Regions from separate parts of the Streptomyces sp. NPDC030840 genome, predicted to be linked through region 1. Evidence: riboswitches for the same ligand, from Rfam matches in the RefSeq annotation. Region 1 holds a riboswitch; each other region holds the start of a gene.

Region 1 (4,829 bases):
CAACTCGGCCAGGTAGCCGGTGCGTTCGAGGATGGCCTCCAGGACCGTGGCCGGGCCGGCGCCCGAGTCGACGATCGTGCGCAGGTCCTCCATGAGCGTGTTGAACCGCTTGACGGCGTTCGTGGAGCGCGCCGCCATGCCGTACGCCTCGTCGACGCGCCGCAGCGCCTGCGGGAAGCTGATCTTCTCGCGCTGGGCGAGCGCGTCGATCATCGCTTCGGCGCGCTCGCCGATGCCGCGCTTGGGGACGTTAAGGATACGGCGCAGCGGGACCGAGTCCTCCGGGTTGGCCAGGACCCTGAGGTAGGCCAGGACGTCCCGGACCTCCTTGCGCTCGTAGAAGCGGACGCCACCGACGACCTTGTAGGGCAGGCCGACGCGGATGAAGACCTCTTCGAAGACACGGGACTGGGCGTTCGTACGGTAGAAGACGGCGACGTCGCCGGCCTTCGCGTCGCCCGCGTCCGTCAGCCGGTCTATCTCGTCGGCGACGAACTGCGCCTCGTCGTGCTCGGTGTCCGCCACATAGCCGGTGATGCGGGCGCCCGCGCCCGCGTTGGTCCACAGGTTCTTGGGGCGGCGGGACTCGTTGCGCTCGATGACGGCGTTGGCGGCGCTCAGGATCGTCTGGGTGGAGCGGTAGTTCTGCTCCAGCAGGATCGTCGTCGCGTCCGGGTAGTCCTCCTCGAACTGGAGGATGTTGCGGATCGTGGCCCCGCGGAAAGCGTAGATCGACTGGTCGGCGTCACCCACGACGCACAGCTCGGCGGGCTGGAGGTCGTCCGGGCCCGGCGGTACGTCCACGGGGTGCTCGGAAGTGCCGACGAGTTCCCGGACGAGGGCGTACTGGGCGTGGTTGGTGTCCTGGTACTCGTCGACGAGGACGTGGCGGAAGCGGCGGCGGTAGTGCTCGGCGACGTCCGGGAAGGCGCGCAACAGGTTGACCGTCGTCATGATCAGGTCGTCGAAGTCGAGGGCGTTGGCCTCGCGCAGCCGCGACTGGTAGAGCGCGTACGCCTGGGCGAGGGTCTTCTCGAAGCCGTCGGCGGCCTGGGCGGCGAAGTCCTCCTCGTCGATCAGCTCGTTCTTCAGGTTCGAGATCTTGGCGCTGAACGACTTGGGCGGGAAGCGCTTGGGATCGAGGTCCAGGTCACGGCAGACGAGCGCCATCAGCCGCTTGCTGTCGGCGGCGTCGTAGATCGAGAAGGACGACGTGAAGCCGAGCTTCTTGCTCTCCCGCCGCAGGATCCGTACGCACGCGCTGTGGAACGTCATCACCCACATCGCGTTCGCCCGCGGGCCGACGAGCTGCTCGACGCGCTCCTTCATCTCGCCCGCGGCCTTGTTGGTGAAGGTGATCGCGAGGATCTGGCCCGGGTGGACGTGCCGCTCGCCGAGGAGGTGGGCGATGCGGTGGGTGAGCACGCGGGTCTTGCCGGAGCCGGCGCCGGCCACGATGAGCAGGGGGGTGCCGGAGTGGACGACCGCCGCGCGCTGGTTCTCGTTCAGCCCCTCCAGGAGCGCGGCCGGGTCCACCGCGGGGCGGGGGGCGCCGTCGCGGTAGTACGCGTCCCTGTCCGGCGGCACGTCGAACCGGCCGCCGAACAGGTCGTCCGGAATCGGCTCCGGCACGTGCTCGTCCTCGGGCGGTGGCGGGGGCTCTTCCTCATGGGCCCGCGGGGCCTTGAGGTCCGCCAGGAAGCTGTCGTCAAAGAGGCTGCTCATCGCTCTCCGAGTCTAGGCCGCCCCACCGACACCGAGGGGCCGCCCCGCGAACTCGGCCCGGCCCCCGTCCGGCCGACGATCGTCCGGAGCCGACCACCAGGGCGATCCTCACTGTCCGGACTCGTGCCGTCACAACCGGTGACCGCGCCGCGTGCGCCGGGTACACGTGCCACCCCATCCACCAAACTGCCTATTCGCCAGTACATGGAATAAGACAGACGGATCTCACACAAAGAGCGAACCCCTTCATACCAACCCGGATTCGCCACGATCAGCGACGCCCCGCGTCAAGGTCACGAAAACGTATCGGGCATATCGCGCACCAACCTTCACAGCGGCCACACGAGTTGGCTAGCGTTCTTGTGGGCCGCTCGACCCAACCGGCGAACGTCGCCGGGCCGTGCGGCCTCCGCCGAGTCCGGCGCACCCTCGCGGAGCCGGAGCCGGGGACCCAACCGACCTTGGGGTGAATCGGCCCACCTGCCGTACGCGGCACGGGCCGTAGGGCACACCTTCCGATGCAAGCGCCCGAACCCGACAGCTAACTCGGTAGGCGGACTACGGAAGGAGCCCGCCTTTCATGGCGCCGCACCGCAAGTCGCGTCCTGCCCGGACGCGCGCAGGCATACGGACACCCGCCCTGGCGACGGCGGCACTGACGTCCATGGCCCTGTTCTCCCAGACGGCGAACGCCGCGCCCTCGACCGACGACAAACCGAGCCTCGAAGAGGTCGAGAAGAAGGTCGGCGACCTCTACCGCCAGGCCGGGTCGGCGACCGAGAAGTACAACGCCGCCGAGGAGAGGACGACCAAGCAGAAGAAGCGTGTCGACACGCTTCTGGACGATGTCGCCAAGCGTACGGAGAAGCTCAACGAGGCCCGGGAGAGGCTGGGTTCGTTCGCCGCCGCCCAGTACCGGACCGGCGCCGCCTCCCCGGACACGGCCGCGATGCTGCTGGCGGACGACCCGCAGGACTACTTCGACCAGACCCAGCTGATGAACCGCTTGACGGAACGTCAGAAGGACGTGGTCGACGACTACATCACCCAGCAGACGGAGACGGCTCAGAAGCGCCAGGAGGCCACCGAGAGCCTCCAGTCGCTCACCGACTCCCAGGCCAGGCTGAAGTCGGCCAAGGCACAGGTCCAGGCGAAGCTCACCGAGGCCCGTGAGCTGCTGGCCAAGCTGACCGCCGAGGAGAAGGCCCGCCTCGCGGCCATCGAGCAGGAGAAGCGGGCGGAGGCCGAGCGCCGGGCGGCGGAGCTCGCGCGACAGCAGGCGGCCGAGGCGGAGCAGCAGCAGGCGGCGCAGCAGCAGGCAGCCGAGGAGCAGACCGCCGGCAGCACCTCCACGGTCGAGGCCCCGGCCGAGGACTCCACGTACGCCACGAAGGCCGCCAAGGCCCTTACGTTCGCTCGCGCGCAGATCGGCAAGCCCTACGTCTGGGGCGCGACCGGGCCGGACTCGTACGACTGCTCCGGGCTCACCCAGGCCGCCTGGAAGGCCGCCGGCGTCGACCTGCCGCGCACCACGTATGACCAGGTCAACGCGGGCAGGACCGTCTCGCTTGCCGACGCCAGGCCCGGTGACCTCGTCTTCTTCTACGACGACATCAGTCACGTCGGCCTGTACATCGGCAACGGCATGATGATCCACGCGCCCAAGCCGGGGGCCTACGTCCGCGAGGAGTCGATCTTCTACGACGGCGAGTCGGCGATCCACAGCGTGGTGCGGCCGGCATAACGCCCCCACTGTCCCGCCCGGCCCTGATCTCGGCTCCTCGCCGGCGGTCAGGGCCGGCACCGGCTTCCTCGCCGGCCTTCAGGGCCGCACCGGCCTCCTGGCCCAGAGCGGGCCGCGCACCGGCTCGGCTTTCGCGGACGGCCGGGGCAGAATACGGTCCGGGTCAGGTCCAGAGCACCGCGATGAAGATGTTCGCCGTGGTCAGGGCGCCCACGAGGGCGAACAGCCCCTTCTCCACCCGCTCCTCGTCGCGCTTCACGTAGACGAGCCCGAGGATCACGACCAGCAGAGCCAGCTTCACACCGATCTTGATGTTGTTGACCGGCTGGTCGTCGGCCTGGTTGAGGCCGACCAGGACGGCGCCGGTGATGAGCATCGTCAGCGCGCCGTGCAGCATGGCGGGCACGAAACGGGCCGTCCCCTGCCCCATCGCCTTCATCTGGGTGAGGAAGCCGCCCAGGAGGGAGGCGATGCCGATGATGTGCAGGGCGACGAAGAGATGGATGAGTACGTCCATGGAGCCGGAGCCTAACCAGGGGCCCTCGCGCGGCCGGTCACCGGGCCCGCTGATCCGTCGCATATATGCGCCCTTAGCACCGCTTCACGTCCCTTTGGCGCGAAACTGCCGCATCGGTCATCGCTCCGCGTGAAGTCGGCGCCGCCGGACGGAGATCACGGTCACATACGGTCACTGGTGGTCCACTGGCACCAATTCCGTACATGGCGTTACCAAGCGGACACATCCAGGCTTAGCGTCCTCCCCCAGGTGGCCGGCTCCCCACCGTCGCCCGAGCCAGGGGCGGCAGTCGGGCACCTCCGCCGAGAGGTCCGGCGGCGGCTCGCTCCCCCTGTGCGGCCGCCGCCGGATGCGCGACCGTCGATCCCCACGGCGGTCCGGCCGACAGGCCGTCTCGGTCGTACGTCGCACGAAAGGACGTGACGCCCACTTGCCAGCGCACCGCAGGCCCAGACAGCGCCCCCTCGGCGGCAACACGGCTCGTACCGCCTTCACCATCGCCCTGGCGGGCGCGGCGAGCGCGGCCGGCTTCGACGGCACCGGGCACGCCGAACCACAGCTCACACCGGCGCAGGTCCAGGCGAAGGTGAACAAGTTGTACGAGGAGGCGGAGGCCGCCACCGAGCAGTACAACGGCGCGCGGGAGAGGGCCGGCGAGGCGAGGGAGCGGCTGGAGGACCTGCGGGACGAGGCGGCACGCCGGACGGAGGGGCTGAACTCGGCGCGCGAGAAGCTCGGTTCGATGGCGGCGGCGCAGTACCGCGGCGGCGGCATGGATCCCGCGCTGCAGCTCGCGCTGAGCGACGACCCGGACGCGTACCTGGACGGCGCGGCCTTCGCGGA
Region 2 (4,829 bases), on a different contig from region 1:
CGACCACAGGTCCAGGACGGGGCAGCCGTACCGGTCGGCGATCGCGCGCACGTGACCGTTGTACGTGGCGATCTTGCCGCGCAGGTGCTTGAGGACGGGCACGCCCCGGGTGTCGAAGCCGGTGGTCACCATCACCGTGCCGACCGCGGAGGCGAGATCGGCGACGGCACGCTCGAAACGCTCGGCGACCTCGTCGGGGTCGGTGCCGGGGCGGATGATGTCGTTGCCGCCGGCGCAGAAGGAGACCAGGTCCGGGGCGAGTTCCCTCGCGCGCGGAAGCTGGTCCGCGACGATCTGGTCGAGCAGTTTCCCGCGTACGGCGAGGTTGATGTAGGTGAAGTCGCCCTCCGGGCGCCGGTCCGCGAGGAGTACCGCGAACCGGTCGGCCCAGCCGACGAACGCCCCGTCGGGGCCGGGGTCGCCGACGCCCTCGGTGAAGCTGTCCCCCACCGCCACGTACGACCCGATCACTGATCTGCTGTCATTCTTCGAATCGTCTGCCACATCGGACCATGATTCACCGTGAGGTGTGAGCTACGCGACCGTAGGAAAGGGTTGACGGACGGTGAGATAAGCCACTCGTCAAGTGTTGGTCAACTGCGGAATACGCCCTTCATCAGGGACGTCGAGTGAGCCGCCAGACCCGGAATCCTGTGATCCGGAAGTGGCTCCACGTGGTCCTGAAAGCGAAGTGCCCGCCCGTGTACGGCTGCGGCTCCCGCACCAGTGTCGAGACATCGACCAGCCATGCCACACCGCGGCGCGCCGGTCAGGACCCGCCGGCGGTCGTCCCGGAGGAGCGGCCGGCACGCCGAAGGCCGGACCCCGGGCTCGCGGGGTCCGGCCATCACCGGCGCGTGACGCGAGGGACGCGTCGGATGCGGAGCGGTACGTCAGATGCCGACGCCCTTCGAACGCAGGTATGCCAGCGGGTCGATGTCCGAGCCGTAGTCGGGGCCGGTGCGGATCTCGAAGTGCAGGTGCGGGCCGGTGACGTTGCCGGTCGCGCCGGAGAGGCCGATCTGCTGGCCTTCGCTCACGCTCTGCCCCGCGGAGACGGACAGCTGGGACAGGTGGGCGTACTGCGCGTAGTGGCCGTCGGCGAGCTGGATGACGACCTGGTTGCCGTACGCGCCGCCCCAGCCGGCGGAGACGACCGTGCCCGCGCCGACGGCCTTGAGGCTGGTGCCGGTCGGGACCACGAAGTCGACGCCCGTGTGGTAGCCGCTGGACCACATGCCGCCCGGCGTCTTGTAGGGGGTGCCCACGGTGGCGCCCGCGACGGGGAGCGTGAAGCCGGAGCCGCCGGTGTCCGCGCTCTGGGTGGCCGGCGTGGTGGGGGCCGACTCCTTCGCGGGTGTCTCGGTCTTCTTGGCCTCGGTCTTCCGCGGCGCGCTCTTCTTCGGCGAGGACGCGGTACTGCCCGATGCCTTGCCGCCGAGGGTGAGTTTCAGGCCCGGGTGGATGAGCGACGGGTCGGAGCCGACGGCCTCGCGGTTGTCCGCGTAGATCCGCTTCCAGCCGCCGGCGACCTGCTGCTCCCGCGCGATCTTGGAGAGGTAGTCTCCGCGACGCACCGAATAGACGCGGGTCTCGGCCTTCTTGGCGGTGGCGGGCTGACCGGCCTGCTCCGCCGCGGCCTTCTCGCTCTTCTCGGTGACGGTCTTCTCGGAGACCGCCGTCATCTTCTGCGAGGCGGAGTCCGCGGTCGCGGCATGGGCCCCGGTGGCCCCGATCAGCGGAAGTGCGAGTGCGGCGCCACCGGTTCCGGCGGCGGCTATCGAACGGGTGAAGCGCTGGGGCTTCGGGCGGCGATGCTTACCCCTCGCGGGCATGACGAATTCCTCTCCGGCGCCTACGAGGTGAGCTGTCGGGTGCGGACTGGAGATGCCCGGCCGTACGCGCGCACGGCTTAACCCCAAGCCTGTTCCGGAGACCGGAACAGGCGGTACTGCCTGTGGGTCCCCCGCTCCTGCCGTGCACGGGTGAGTTGGCGGCTCCGGGCGGCGGCAGGATTCGGCGTCCGTCCGGATTGAGGGGAACGTAAGCGACTTACGGGCATCCGGACAACCATTGGGGTTTCCTGTGCGTCTCGTCCCCCGGCCCTTTCAGGACTTCACCCTCACTCTCCGTAAATGAACGATCTTCACCTTTTCTTAACCGCCCTGAAAATCTACGCGCATTACGTGAACATGACGGCGACTCAGCGTCACGGATATGACGCTGGTCACCCACCTCCGACCCACCCGGCCTTATTCCAGGGCCACTTGGACTCAAGGCTCCATTTCGGACAGAACACTCAGATGCGGCGCAGCCGGATAACCGTCGCATCGAAGTCCCCCCGCAGCCCCGTGGACAGCCCGTGATGCGCCAGCACCACACCCGGGTGAACTTCACCCGATTCACGGCATTCGTACGACTTCGCCGGATCGAGGCCGCGCAGCCTGAGCGGAGCGACCGGCTCTCCGTAGTGCTGGGCCTGGAGCCAGGCGAGGACGACGACCTCGTCGCCCAGGGCGTACTGCACCGCGCTCAGCCCTCCGGACGGCGGCCGCAGCCGGTAGAGGTCGCCGCGCTGTACGACAGGCCGGATCTCCTTGTAGAGCTCGACCCACTCGCGCGCCTCGGCGAGTTCCTCCTCACTCCACTTCGTGAGGTCGCCGCCGACGCCGAGCACTCCCGCCATGGCGCTCACGAACCGGAAGCGCAGGGAGCTCACCCGGTCGTTGAGCTGGGTGTTCGGGCTGTCGGTCACCCAGGCGGCCATGACCCGCGCCGGGTGGATCTGGCTGAACCCGTGCTGGATGGCGAGCCGGTCGAGCGGGTCGGTGTTGTCGGAGGTCCACACCTGGTCCGTGCGCGACATGACTCCGAGGTCGATCCGGCCGCCGCCGCCCGAGCAGGACTCGAAGGCGACCCCCGGGTGCGCGGCCCGCAGTCGGTCGAGCAGACCGTAGAACGCGTGCACGTGTTCGACCCACAGCTTCTGCGGGTACGGCTCGCCGGGCCAGCCGGCATCGGTGAAGCAGCGGTTGAAGTCCCACTTCACATAGTCGATGGGCGCACTGGAGAGCAGGGTGTCCAGCTTCTCCCAGAGGTACTCCTGGACGTCCTCGCGGGCGAGGTTCAGTACGAGCTGATTGCGGAATTCCGTCCGCTTTCGTCCCGGTTGGTACTGCACCCAGTCCGGGTGCGCCCGGTACAGGTCACTGTCCGCGTTGACCATCTCGGGTTCGACCCAGATGCCGAACTGCATGCCGAGCGCGCGCACGTCCTCGGCGAGCGGCTTCAGTCCGGCCGGGAAGCGGTCGGGGTTGGGCGTCCAGTCGCCGAGCCCCGCCCGGTCGCTGGTCCGCTCGCCGAACCAGCCGTCGTCGACGACGAACAGCTCGATCCCCATGGCGGCGGCCCGGCGCGCCAGTTCGCGCTGCTGGTCCTCCGAGATGTCGAACTCCGTGGCCTCCCAGGAGTTGTAGAGCACCGGCCGGTCCTGGTCCGCGTCGGGGATGACGTACGCGCGCTGGTACGCGTGCCAGGCGCGGCTCGCCCCGCCGAAGCCGCCGTCGCTCCAGAGTCCGGCGAAGACAGGGGTGGTGTACGACTCCCCCGCGGCCAGGCGCAGCAGGCCCGAGTCGTCGTAGCCGATGCCGCCGGTGATCTGTACGCGCGTGTCGGGCAGCTGGGCCACGCAGATGCGCCAGCTGCCCGACCAGGCGAGCGCGCACCCGTAGACCTCGCCGCGCTCCTCGGCCGTCCCCTCGGTGTCGAGCGCGACCCACGGCAGGTGCTGGTGCCCCGTGTGGCCGCGGCGGCTGCCGATGACATGGTCACCGTAGGTGAGGTCCGTGCGGACGAGCTGCGACTCGGCGGCCCACCTGCCGTGCACCTGGGACAGCCGCCAGCCCTCGCGCAGCGGCAGCGTCCAGGTCGCGGAGTCGGCGCGCAGCACCTCCACCGCGGGGCCCTCGTTGGTGAGCGTCACCCAGCGTTCGACGACGTCGTGGCGCATCCGGTAGTGCAGCGTGATGCCGAGTCCGTTGTCGGTGAACCGCAGCCGCAGTTCACCGTCCTCGGCCTCGTACGCGCGGAAGGTCCACTCGGTACCGCGGACCTCGTCGGTGCGCACGGACAGCGCGGGCCGCACGAAGCGGGGGCCGCCCTCGACCGGGTACTCCTCGAGGCCGTCGAGCTGGGACTCGAACCCCCGGTAGGGGGGAAGCGGCCGGGCCGCGAGTCCCTCGGCGTCGGCGAGCCCGATCCGCGGACCCCAATGGAGGTGCAGGAGGGTGTCGTCCTCGGTGAGAGACAGCGCGTAGCTGCTCGTGGGTCCCGAGAGCAGCCAGGTACGACCGTCTCCGCCGATCTCCAGCATCAAGCCTCCAACACATTCGAACAGGTGCGATCAGGCCTGAACATCATCAAGTCAACCCGGCCCCATGGCAAACGCCCGCCGCCTCCTGTGGACAACTCCGTGGCCTACGAAGCCATGTCGTATCGTCGAGGACGCAACGCCGGTGTGCGGAGCCGAGCACCGCCGGCGGCCGGATGGGAGGAGCCCACGTGACGCAGCAGGTCCCGTCGACCGAGCCGGAGCTGACCGGAGTGCGGAACTTCCGGGACGTGGGAGGCCTGCCCACCGTGGACGGCCGGCGTGTGGCCCACGGGCGGCTGTTCCGCAGCGGTCACCTCGCGCACGCGACCGACGAGGACGCCGCGTTCCTGGCCTCGCTGGGCCTGCACACGATCTTCGACTTCCGCAACGCGGCCGACCAGAAGCTGGAGGGCCCGGACGTCGACCTGCCGGGCGTGCGGAACGTCAACCTGCCGCT
Region 3 (4,829 bases), on a different contig from region 1:
GTGGTGCTTTCCGAGGACCACCTGACCCCGGTCGCGGCGGTGTGCCTCTGGTACGACGTCGGCTCCCGCCACGAGGTCAAGGGCCGCACCGGCCTCGCCCACCTCTTCGAGCACCTGATGTTCCAGGGCTCGGCCCAGGTCAAGGGCAACGGCCACTTCGAGAAGGTCCAGGGCGCGGGCGGCTCGCTGAACGGGACGACGAGCTTCGAGCGCACCAACTACTTCGAGACCATGCCCGCCCACGAGCTGGAGCTCGCCCTCTGGCTCGAGGCGGACCGCATGGGCTCGCTGCTGGTGGCCCTGGACGACGAGTCCATGGAGAACCAGCGGGACGTCGTCAAGAACGAGCGCCGCCAGCGCTACGACAACGTGCCCTACGGCACCGCCTTCGAGAAGCTGACCGCCCTCGCCTACCCGGACGGCCACCCCTACCACCACACCCCGATCGGGTCGATGGCCGACCTGGACGCGGCGACGCTGGAGGACGCGCGCGCGTTCTTCCGCACCTACTACGCGCCCAACAACGCGGTGCTCTCCGTGGTCGGTGACATCGACCCGGAGCAGACGCTCGCCTGGGTCGAGAAGTACTTCGGGTCCATCCCCGGGCATGACGGGAAGCCCGCCCCGCGTGACGGCTCCCTGCCGGACATCATCGGCGAGCAGCTGCGCGAGGTCGTGGAGGAGGAGGTCCCCGCGCGCGCGTTGATGGCCGCCTACCGGCTCCCGGAGGACGGCACGCGCGCGTGCGACGCGGCCGACCTCGCGCTCACCGTCCTCGGCGGCGGCGAGTCGTCCCGCCTCTACAACCGCCTCGTGCGACGCGACCGTACGGCGGTCGCCGCGGGCTTCGGCCTGCTGCGGCTGGCCGGGGCGCCCTCCCTCGGCTGGCTCGACGTGAAGACCTCCGGCGACGTCGAGGTCCCGGTCATCGAGGCCGCCGTCGACGAGGAACTCGCCCGGTTCGCCGCCGAGGGTCCCACGGCCGAGGAAATGGAGCGCGCCCAGGCCCAGTTGGAGCGCGAGTGGCTGGACCGGCTCGGCACGGTCGCGGGCCGCGCCGACGAACTGTGCCGGTACGCCGTCCTGTTCGGTGACCCGCAGCTCGCCCTGACCGCCGTCCAGCGCGTGCTCGACGTGACCGCGGAGGAGGTCCAGGCGGTCGCCCAGGCCCGGCTGCGGCCCGACAACCGCGCGGTGCTCGTGTACGAGCCGATCACCGTTGAGAGCGGGGACGCCGAGACCGCCGCAGAGACCGCCGAAGCCGCGGTGACCGACGAGAACGAGGAGTCGGCCAAGTGACCGAGCTCGCGACCATGGACTTCCACCCGCAGCCCCGGTCCGGCGAGGCCAGGCCCTGGGCGTTCCCGGCCCCCGAGCGCGGCACGCTCGACAACGGACTGACCGTGCTGCGCTGCCACCGCCCCGGCCAGCAGGTCGTCGCCGTCGAGGTGCTCCTCGACGCGCCCCTGGAGGCCGAGCCCGCGGGCCTCGACGGTGTCGCCACGATCATGGCCCGTGCCTTCTCCGAGGGCACCGACAAGCACTCCGCCGAGGAGTTCGCCGCCGAGCTGGAGCGCTGCGGCGCCACCCTCGACTCGCACGCCGACCACCCCGGCGTACGGCTCAGCCTCGAAGTCCCCGCCTCGCGGCTCCCCAAGGCGCTCGGCCTGCTCGCCGACGCCCTGAGGGCCCCGGCGTTCGACGACAGCGAGGTCGAGCGGCTGGTCCGCAACCGGCTCGACGAGATCCCGCACGAGACCGCCAACCCGGCCCGCCGTGCCGCGAAGGAGCTCTCCAAGGAGCTGTTCCCGGCGGCCTCGCGCATGTCACGCCCGCGCCAGGGCACCGAGGAGACGGTCGAGGGCATCGACTCGGCGGCCGTGCGCGCCTTCTACGAGAAGCACGTCCGCCCCGCCACGGCCACCGCGGTCGTCGTCGGCGACCTCACCGGCGTCGACCTGGACGCGCTGCTCGGTGACACCCTGGGCGCCTGGACCGGCTCGTCCGCCGAGCCGCGCCCCGTGCCCGCGGTGACCGCGGACGACACCGGCCGCGTCGTCATCGTGGACCGTCCCGGCGCGGTCCAGACGCAGTTGCTCATCGGCCGCGTCGGCGCCGACCGGCACGACCGCGTGTGGCCGGCCCAGGTGCTCGGCACGTACTGCCTGGGCGGCACCCTCACCTCCCGCCTGGACCGCGTCCTGCGCGAGGAGAAGGGCTACACCTACGGTGTGCGGGCGTTCGGCCAGGTGCTGCGCTCCGCACCGGACGGCTCGGGCGCCGCGATGCTCGCCATCAGCGGCTCCGTCGACACGCCGAACACGGGACCGGCTCTGGGCGACCTGTGGACCGTGCTGCGCACGCTCGCCGCCGAGGGCCTCACCGACGACGAGCGCGACGTCGCCGTGCAGAACCTCGTCGGGGTCGCGCCCCTCAAGTACGAGACGGCCGCCGCCGTCGCGAGCACCCTCGCCGACCAGGTCGAGCAGCACCTGCCGGACGACTACCAGGCGACGCTGTACCGGCAGCTCGCCGCGACTGGCACCGTGGAAGCCACCGCGGCCGTGGTGAACGCCTTCCCGGTGGACCGTCTGGTGACCGTCCTCGTCGGTGACGCGGCGCAGATCGAGGAGCCCGTCAGGGCCCTCGGAATCGGCGAAGTCTCCGTCGTACGCGCCGAGTAGAGCGCCCGCACGGACCGGCCACGAGCCGGCTCGCGGACCGGCCGCGGACCGACCAGGAGCCGGCTCGCGGACCGGCCACTGGCCGAGTGGAGCCCGCCCGCATCCGGGGGCCCGGTGACTCAGGAGTCACGTGGGTCCCCGGATGTCCGTATTGCGGGGGAGGTTGCGTGTCTGCCCTGTGGCATGCGCTACAAATCCCGTGATCCGTTTGTTATTTCAAAGACGGCCCACTTAGCGTCGGTCCGGCTGTTCGTCAGCAGTACGCCGCACCCGCGGCACCGGACAGCCATCGCCGAGTCCCCGTACGGCGCGAGCCAGGGGAGCCGGGGACCCAACCGCAGTCCCTGGGGTGAATCGGACGCCCTGCACCTGGTGAAGGGGGCCCGTAGGAGACCTTCCTTGCTCCGAACCCGTCAGCTAACCCGGTAGGCGAGAGGGAAGGAAAGGACCAGCCACTTCATGGCGTACACCTGCGCCACCGGGAAGCACCGTCGTCCCAGCCGGATGAAGCGCGTGACCACCAAGGCCGTCGGCGCCGCCGCGCTCACCACCACCGGCGTCATCGGCGCCCTGTCAGCCCCCGCGTTCGCCGCGGACACCAACTCCGTCGAACAGACCGGCTTCACCCAGGCCGTCGCGATCGGCGACACCGTGGCCGAGCAGATCGACGCCCAGGCCGCCGCCCAGCAGCAGGCCGCGGAGGAGGCCGCCGCGCAGAAGAGGGCCGAGGCGCTCGCGAAGCAGCGCGCGGAGGAAGCGGCGAAGAAGGAGCGCGAGGCCAAGGAGCGCGCCGCCCGCGAGGCCGAGCGCAAGCGCCTCAACACCTACGTCGCCCCGGTCAGCGGCTCGTACATCTCGACCGGCTACAAGTCCGGCGGTGCGGTCTGGTCCTCCGGCAGCCACACCGGCATCGACTTCCACGCCTCCTCCGGTACCGCCGTCCACGCGGTCGGCTCCGGCACCGTCGTCGAGGCGGGCTGGGGCGGTGCCTACGGGAACAACATCGTCATCAAGATGAACGACGGAACGTACACGCAGTACGGCCACCTGTCGTCCATCGGCGTCTCCGTCGGCCAGACGGTCACCCCCGGCCAGCAGATCGGCCTCTCAGGGGCCACCGGCAACGTCACGGGCCCGCACCTGCACTTCGAGGCCCGCACGACGCCCGAGTACGGCTCGGACATCGACCCCGTCGCGTATCTGCGCTCGCACGGCGTGAACGTCTGACCCACGGCGACGGCACGCAAGCCCCAGGAGGCCCCGGCTCGCCGAGCCGGGGCTTTCGTCGTTCTGACATACCTCAGGCGTGCATACCGCCGGCGTGCATACCTCTGCCGTACGCGCCTCTGCCGTACGCGCCTCTGTCGTTGTGACGAACGTCCTGTCCGTGTTGTCCAAAAAATATCCCTGGATTCCGGCCCGGCATCGGAAATTCCGGCGGACTGCAATAGAGTCGCTTGAACACACGTCAATCAACGGCGTTTCACGGGGATTAAGGCGGAGGTCGGGTCATGCGTATTCCGGCACACTCGGTATGCACGGCGATCCGTGATGACATCGTCGCGGGTGTCTACGAGCGCGGCGGCCGGCTCACCGAGGAACTCCTTGCCCGCCGGTACGGCGTCAGCCGCGTCCCCGTCCGTGAGGCGCTGCGCACCCTGGAGGCCGAGGGCTTCGTGGTCACCCGCCGGCACGCGGGCGCGTGCGTCGCGGAGCCCACCGAACAGGAGGCCGCCGACCTGCTGGAGATGCGCATGCTGCTGGAGCCGCTGGGCGCCGCGCGCGCCGCCCAGCGCCGTACCGAGGCCCATCTGAAGGTGCTGCGCGGCCTGGTCAGGCTGGGCCAGGAGCGGGCCAGGCGGGGCAGCACCGACGACCTGCGCTCGCTCGGTGGCTGGTTCCACGAGACGCTCGCCCAGGCCTCCGGCAGCCCCGCGCTGACCTCGACGCTGGCCCAGCTGCGCCACAAGATCGCCTGGATGTACGCGGTGGAGGCGCCCGCCAACCCCGTCGAGTCCTGGGCCGAACACGGCGGCATCGTGGACGCCGTCGCGCGCGGCGACAGCGAGCGGGCCCGGGCGATCACGGCCCTGCACACCGAACGCGCGACCGCCGCGCACCGCCTGCGATTTCCCGGCCAGGCCG
Region 4 (4,829 bases), on a different contig from region 1:
GCTCTGGGGTCCGCGGTCAGCCTCTGCGTCGCCGCCGTTCCCGAAGGGCTGCCCTTCATCGCCACCGTCGCGGAACTCGCCGCCGCCCGACGGCTGTCCACCCGCAACACCCTTGTACGCAGCGCCCCGACCATCGAGGCGCTCGGCCGCACCGACGTGCTGTGCTTCGACAAGACCGGCACCCTCACCGAGGGCAGGATCAGCCTCCAGCAGGTCTCCGACGGCGGTGAGCGGCGTCCCCTCGACGCACTCACCCCACGGCTGCGCAGGGTCGTCGCCGCGGCGGCCCTCGCGGCTCCCGTGGGCCCGGCCTCGGTGCTCACCCACCCCACGGACCGCGCCATCGCGACCGGGGCCGAGCGGGCCGCGGCCACCCCCGACCTGGTCGCCCCGGACGGCTGGCAGCGGCTTGCCGAACTTCCGTTCGAGCCTGCGCGCGGGTACCACGCGGTGCTGGGCCGGATGGGTGCGGGCGAGCCCCCGGTCACGCCGGGCCGCGAGCTGGCCAAGGCCCTGCTCGTCGTCAAGGGCGCGCCGGAGGTCGTCCTGGCCCGCTGCGACCGCGTCCGCCGGAACGGCACCGACACGCCGTTCGACGCGGACCTGCGGGAAGAGATCGACCGGGAGATCGACCGGCACGCCCGGCAGGCCCTGCGGGTGCTGGTGGTCGCGGAACGCACCCTGCCGGCTCCCGGCGCCAACGCCCCCGTGTCCCTCGACGACGCGGACGTCGACGGGCTGTGCCTGCTGGGCCTGCTCGGTCTGGCGGACCCCGTGCGCTCCACCGCCGCCGAGAGCGTCGAGCGACTGGCGGCGGCCGGCGTACGGATCGTCATGCTCACCGGAGACCACCCGAGCACCGCCGCCGCGATCGCCGGGGAACTGCGGCCCGACGAGGAACCGCGCATGATGACCGGCCCCGAACTGGACGCCCTCGACGACGCAGAACTCGCCAGGACCCTGCCCGGGATCTCGGTCTTCGCCAGGGTCACCCCCGCGCACAAGGTACGGATCGTCACGGCGCTGCGCGCGGCCGGGCGCGTCGTCGCCGTCACCGGGGACGGCGCCAACGACGCCCCGGCCATCAGGATCTCCGACGTCGGCATCGCGATCGGCTCCCGGGCGACCCCCGCGGCGCGCGGCGCCGCCGATGTCGTGGTCACCGACGACCGCATCGAGACCGTCGTCGACGCCATCGTGGAGGGCCGGGCCATGTGGGCCTCCGTCCGCAAGGCGCTCGGCATCCTTCTCGGCGGCAACCTCGGGGAGATCGCGTTCGTTCTGGCGACCACGGTGTTCACCGGGCGCAGCGCGCTGAACGCCCGTCAGCTCCTCCTCGTCAACATCCTCACCGACATGCTCCCCGCGATGGCCATCGCCGCCCGGCCCCCGGCGGGCAGCGCGGAGAAGCTGCTCGCGGAAGGACCCGAGGCCTCCCTGGGCGCGGCCCTCACCCGGGACCTCCGACTGCGCGCCACCATCACCACGGCCGCGGCGGGCGGCGCGTGGATCGTCGCCAGGATGACCGGCACACGGGCCCGTGCCGGCTCGGTCGCCCTGGTCGCCCTCGTGGCCTCCCAGCTCCTGCAGACGCTCACGGACGCGGGCCGCGACCCCCTGGTCGCCCTGGCCGCCACGGGGTCGCTCGTGGCACTCGTCCTCGTGGTGGCCGTCCCCGGACTCAGCCATTTCTTCGGCAGCCGGCCTCTCGGCCCGGCGGGCCTGACCATCGGTCTGGCAGCGGCAGTGGCGTCCGTCCTGCTGCCGGCCGCGCTGGAGCACGTCGCACCCCGACGTCATTGACAGTTGACCCCGACTTCACCGGAGCGCCGACCGCGTGAAGCCCGGAGCCCGCACAAAGGAGCGGTACCGGACAAGCACGCACAAGAAGGGCCGTCCGCCGTGTCCCACCTGCTCACCCCCCTCCTGACCAAGGTGGCGGTCGCTGTCATCGAGGCGATCGTCATGCGTCTGCTCATGCAGCTCTGGAAGACGTACGCGACCGGCCGGCGCCCGGCGGCGGCCGCCTGAGTACGCCGGGGAGAAGGCACCACTTCAAGGGGCCGGGTGGCAGCCGCGTCCAGGGCGGAGCCACCCGGCGGGAGGGCGCGCCGTCACCGTTCGACAGGGCCGGCCAGCTGGACGATGTCGTCGGAGGCGACGTCGTGCAGCCGGATCGCCAGATCCTCCAGTGCGCGGCTGGCGGCGAGTTCGTCACCGATCTCCGGCACGGGGCGGTCGACCGGGTTGCGCCGGGCCGCGCCCCGCCCCGTGACCGTCGACGTGTCCGAGGTCGTCAGCACGGCGCGTGCCTGGGTGTCGTCGCCGTCCTCGGTGATGTAGATCTGCACGGTCCACTGCTTGTCTTCCATGCCGATCACTCCTGCACTCCTGATCGCTTCCGTCCTCCGTCCCCAGCCTGCGCCTGCTGTCGCGTCCGGTCCAGTCGACCGGCACATGCGCCGGAACTTCGCCAAAGTTCCCGCGGGACGCCGCGGCGCCCGGTGCCCACAACCGGGTGAAGTGCGGCAGCGGTCCGAGGCGTTGGGGCGAAGGTCACACTCGCGGAACGGGCAATTCGCGCTTCGATCTTCACACCAGGAACACAAGTTGGCTAACTTGGTGGGCAGGCCACACGACTTTCGTCCGGCGAACCTCGTCGGGTCGCGTGGCCTCCGCCGAATCCGGTGCACCGTCGCGAAGCCGGAGCCGGGGACCCAACCGACAGTGGGGCGAATCGGTCCGACTGCCGGCCGGGCAGCGACCGTAGGGCACACCTTCCTCAGTCACCGCCCGAACCCGACAGCTGACTCGGTAGGCGGTACACGGAAGGAGCCAGTACGTCCCCATGGCGCAAGAGCCGAGCCGCGCGGAAGTCCAGCGGAGGATCAACAGCCTCTACGACCGGGCCGAGTCCGACACCGGGAACTTCAACGCGACCCGTGCGATGGCGTCGGGGCGGCGTCCGCGTGTCAGGCCGGCTCCCGGCGGCGGTCGCGAGCGCATGGATCCCGCCCTCGACAACGTCGTCAAGACATGGTTCGACGTAGCCCGCGCGAAGCTGGGCCCGACCGTCCCGGCGGTGCTTCCGCCCGACCTCAGGCCGGACCGCCTCCCCGAGACCCGGCCCACGCGCCCCACGAGCCGTCCCGACGCCACGCGCACCGACCGTGGGCGGGAGCCCGTGGGCCGGGACCTTCCGGAGCTGACGGCGGGCCGCGCCCCCGAGGCGGCCCCGGCACCCGTGGCGGAGCTGACGGCCGGTGCGGCGGCGGAGCCGGCCACCGGACCTGTGGCGGCGTTGCCGGCCGGACCGGTGTCCGAGCTGACCGCCGTGCCCGCGGCGGGACTGACCGCAGGACCCGTGGCCGCGCTGCCGGCCGCGCCGGAGACCGGCGACAAGGCCCCCGCCGCTCTGCCGGCGCCGGCCGGCACGGCGCGGCAGTCCTCCCTGAAGGCGGCCAAGAGCGAGAACCAGCGCAAGCTCACCGCCGCCCGGGAACTGCTCTCCAGACACGTCGCCCAGTGGAGCACGCCGCTGGCGGCGATCGAGTTGCCGCCGGCCGATGACGCCTGGCGCGCGACGGCACAGCAGGCTCGCCAGGCGGCCGAACTCGAAGCCGACTGGCAGCGACAGGAACCGGCAGGCCTCGGCACGCTCATGTCCTCCGGGGCGGCCATGTCCTCTGGGGCGGTCATGTCGCCGGGGGTGGGTGCGTCGCCGGGGGCGGCCTGGTCTGCGGGTGCGGACAAGTCGTCTGGGGCGGTCATGTCGCCGGGGGTGGGTGCGTCGCCTGGGGCGGCCTGGTCTGCGGGTGCGGACAAGTCGTCTGGGGCGGCCTGGTCCGCAGGTGCGGACACGGCACCTGGAACGGCCTGGTCCGCGGGTGCGGACTCGTCCCTCGGCGCAGGCCTGGCCGTCGGCCCACCGGGCGAGGTCGGTGCCGCGCGCGCCGTCGGTGCCGCGCCCGTCGCTGGCACCGTCCCTGTCGCCGGCACCGTCCCCGCCGTTGCCGCCGCCCCCGCCCTCGGCGCCACCCCGGCCTTCGGCGCAGGAGGCGCACCGGTCACGGACAACGGCGGGAAGGCCGCCAAGGCAGTCGAGTTCGCCCGCGCCCAGATCGGCAAGCCCTGTGTGTGGGGCGCGACCGGACCGGAGTCGTACGACTGCTCCGGCCTCACCCAGGCCGCCTGGAAGACCGCCGGGGTGCGCCTCCCGCGTACCGCGCGGGATCAGGCGTACGCCGGCACGGTGATCGCCCTGCCCGACGTTCAGCCCGGGGACCTGGTGTTCTTCACCGACAACGCCGGGCACGTCGGCATCTGCGTCGGCAACGGCATGATGGTCCACGCGCCGAGTCAGGGCCCCCTCGTACGCGAGGATTCGATCCTGTACGCGGGGGAGTCGGCGATCCACAGCGTGGTGCGACCCGTGTGACGGCCTACCCGGGCCCGTTTGCCGCGTCCGGCCCGTCCGCCGGGTGGAGTCCGGTCCCCTCGAACTCCACCCGGACGTCGTCGGCCAGCCGCAACGCGCCGAGGAACGCGGTGTAGGGCTTGATGCCCCAGGCCGACTGCGTGACGGTCGCCGCGCAGCGCAAGAGCCCGTCTGCGTCAGCCGTCCCGTGCACCGTCACGGGGCGGGTCCGCCCTTTGACGGTGAGGTCCCCGGTGACCTCGAAGGACTGCGGTGTTCCGGTGACGCGGGTGGAGCGGAAGGTGATGGTGGGGTGTTCCGCGGTGTCCAGCAGGGCGGCGCCCGCCAGCGTCCGTTTGATCTCGGCCCGGTCGGCGTCGGTGAGCGCCTTGAGACCGCCCGTGCCCTCCAG

What was found. Region 1 has a riboswitch for cyclic di-AMP ahead of ACZ49J_RS21575 (C40 family peptidase). Riboswitches for the same ligand answer to the same signal wherever they lie in the genome.
Region 2: linked by a shared signal. The riboswitch ahead of ACZ49J_RS28660 (M23 family metallopeptidase) and the one ahead of ACZ49J_RS21575 (C40 family peptidase) in region 1 are both predicted to bind cyclic di-AMP.
Region 3: linked by a shared signal. The riboswitch ahead of ACZ49J_RS26680 (M23 family metallopeptidase) and the one ahead of ACZ49J_RS21575 (C40 family peptidase) in region 1 are both predicted to bind cyclic di-AMP.
Region 4: linked by a shared signal. The riboswitch ahead of ACZ49J_RS04840 (C40 family peptidase) and the one ahead of ACZ49J_RS21575 (C40 family peptidase) in region 1 are both predicted to bind cyclic di-AMP.

What each region holds. Positions count from the first base shown of each region.
Region 1 covers NZ_JBVIEE010000009.1:242,518-247,346, reverse strand. Annotated here, with positions in the region: gene pcrA (DNA helicase PcrA) at 1-1,725, opposite strand, end outside; cyclic di-AMP (ydaO/yuaA leader) riboswitch at 2,126-2,296, shown strand; gene ACZ49J_RS21575 (C40 family peptidase) at 2,306-3,469, shown strand; gene ACZ49J_RS21570 (hypothetical protein) at 3,633-3,986, opposite strand; gene ACZ49J_RS21565 (C40 family peptidase) at 4,417-4,829, shown strand, end outside.
Region 2 covers NZ_JBVIEE010000015.1:58,134-62,962, forward strand. Annotated here, with positions in the region: gene ACZ49J_RS28650 (SGNH/GDSL hydrolase family protein) at 1-471, opposite strand, end outside; partial or broken gene ACZ49J_RS28655 (DUF6250 domain-containing protein) at 617-718, opposite strand; gene ACZ49J_RS28660 (M23 family metallopeptidase) at 894-1,835, opposite strand; cyclic di-AMP (ydaO/yuaA leader) riboswitch at 1,840-2,006, opposite strand; gene ACZ49J_RS28665 (alpha-galactosidase) at 2,300-4,372, opposite strand; gene ACZ49J_RS28670 (tyrosine-protein phosphatase) at 4,561-4,829, shown strand, end outside.
Region 3 covers NZ_JBVIEE010000013.1:106,693-111,521, reverse strand. Annotated here, with positions in the region: gene ACZ49J_RS26690 (M16 family metallopeptidase) at 1-1,299, shown strand, start outside; gene ACZ49J_RS26685 (M16 family metallopeptidase) at 1,296-2,684, shown strand; cyclic di-AMP (ydaO/yuaA leader) riboswitch at 2,965-3,131, shown strand; gene ACZ49J_RS26680 (M23 family metallopeptidase) at 3,144-3,911, shown strand; gene ACZ49J_RS26675 (GntR family transcriptional regulator) at 4,196-4,829, shown strand, end outside.
Region 4 covers NZ_JBVIEE010000002.1:189,937-194,765, reverse strand. Annotated here, with positions in the region: gene ACZ49J_RS04855 (HAD-IC family P-type ATPase) at 1-1,803, shown strand, start outside; gene ACZ49J_RS04850 (hypothetical protein) at 1,903-2,031, shown strand; gene ACZ49J_RS04845 (DUF1876 domain-containing protein) at 2,115-2,372, opposite strand; cyclic di-AMP (ydaO/yuaA leader) riboswitch at 2,667-2,836, shown strand; gene ACZ49J_RS04840 (C40 family peptidase) at 2,849-4,438, shown strand; gene ACZ49J_RS04835 (YceI family protein) at 4,443-4,829, opposite strand, start outside.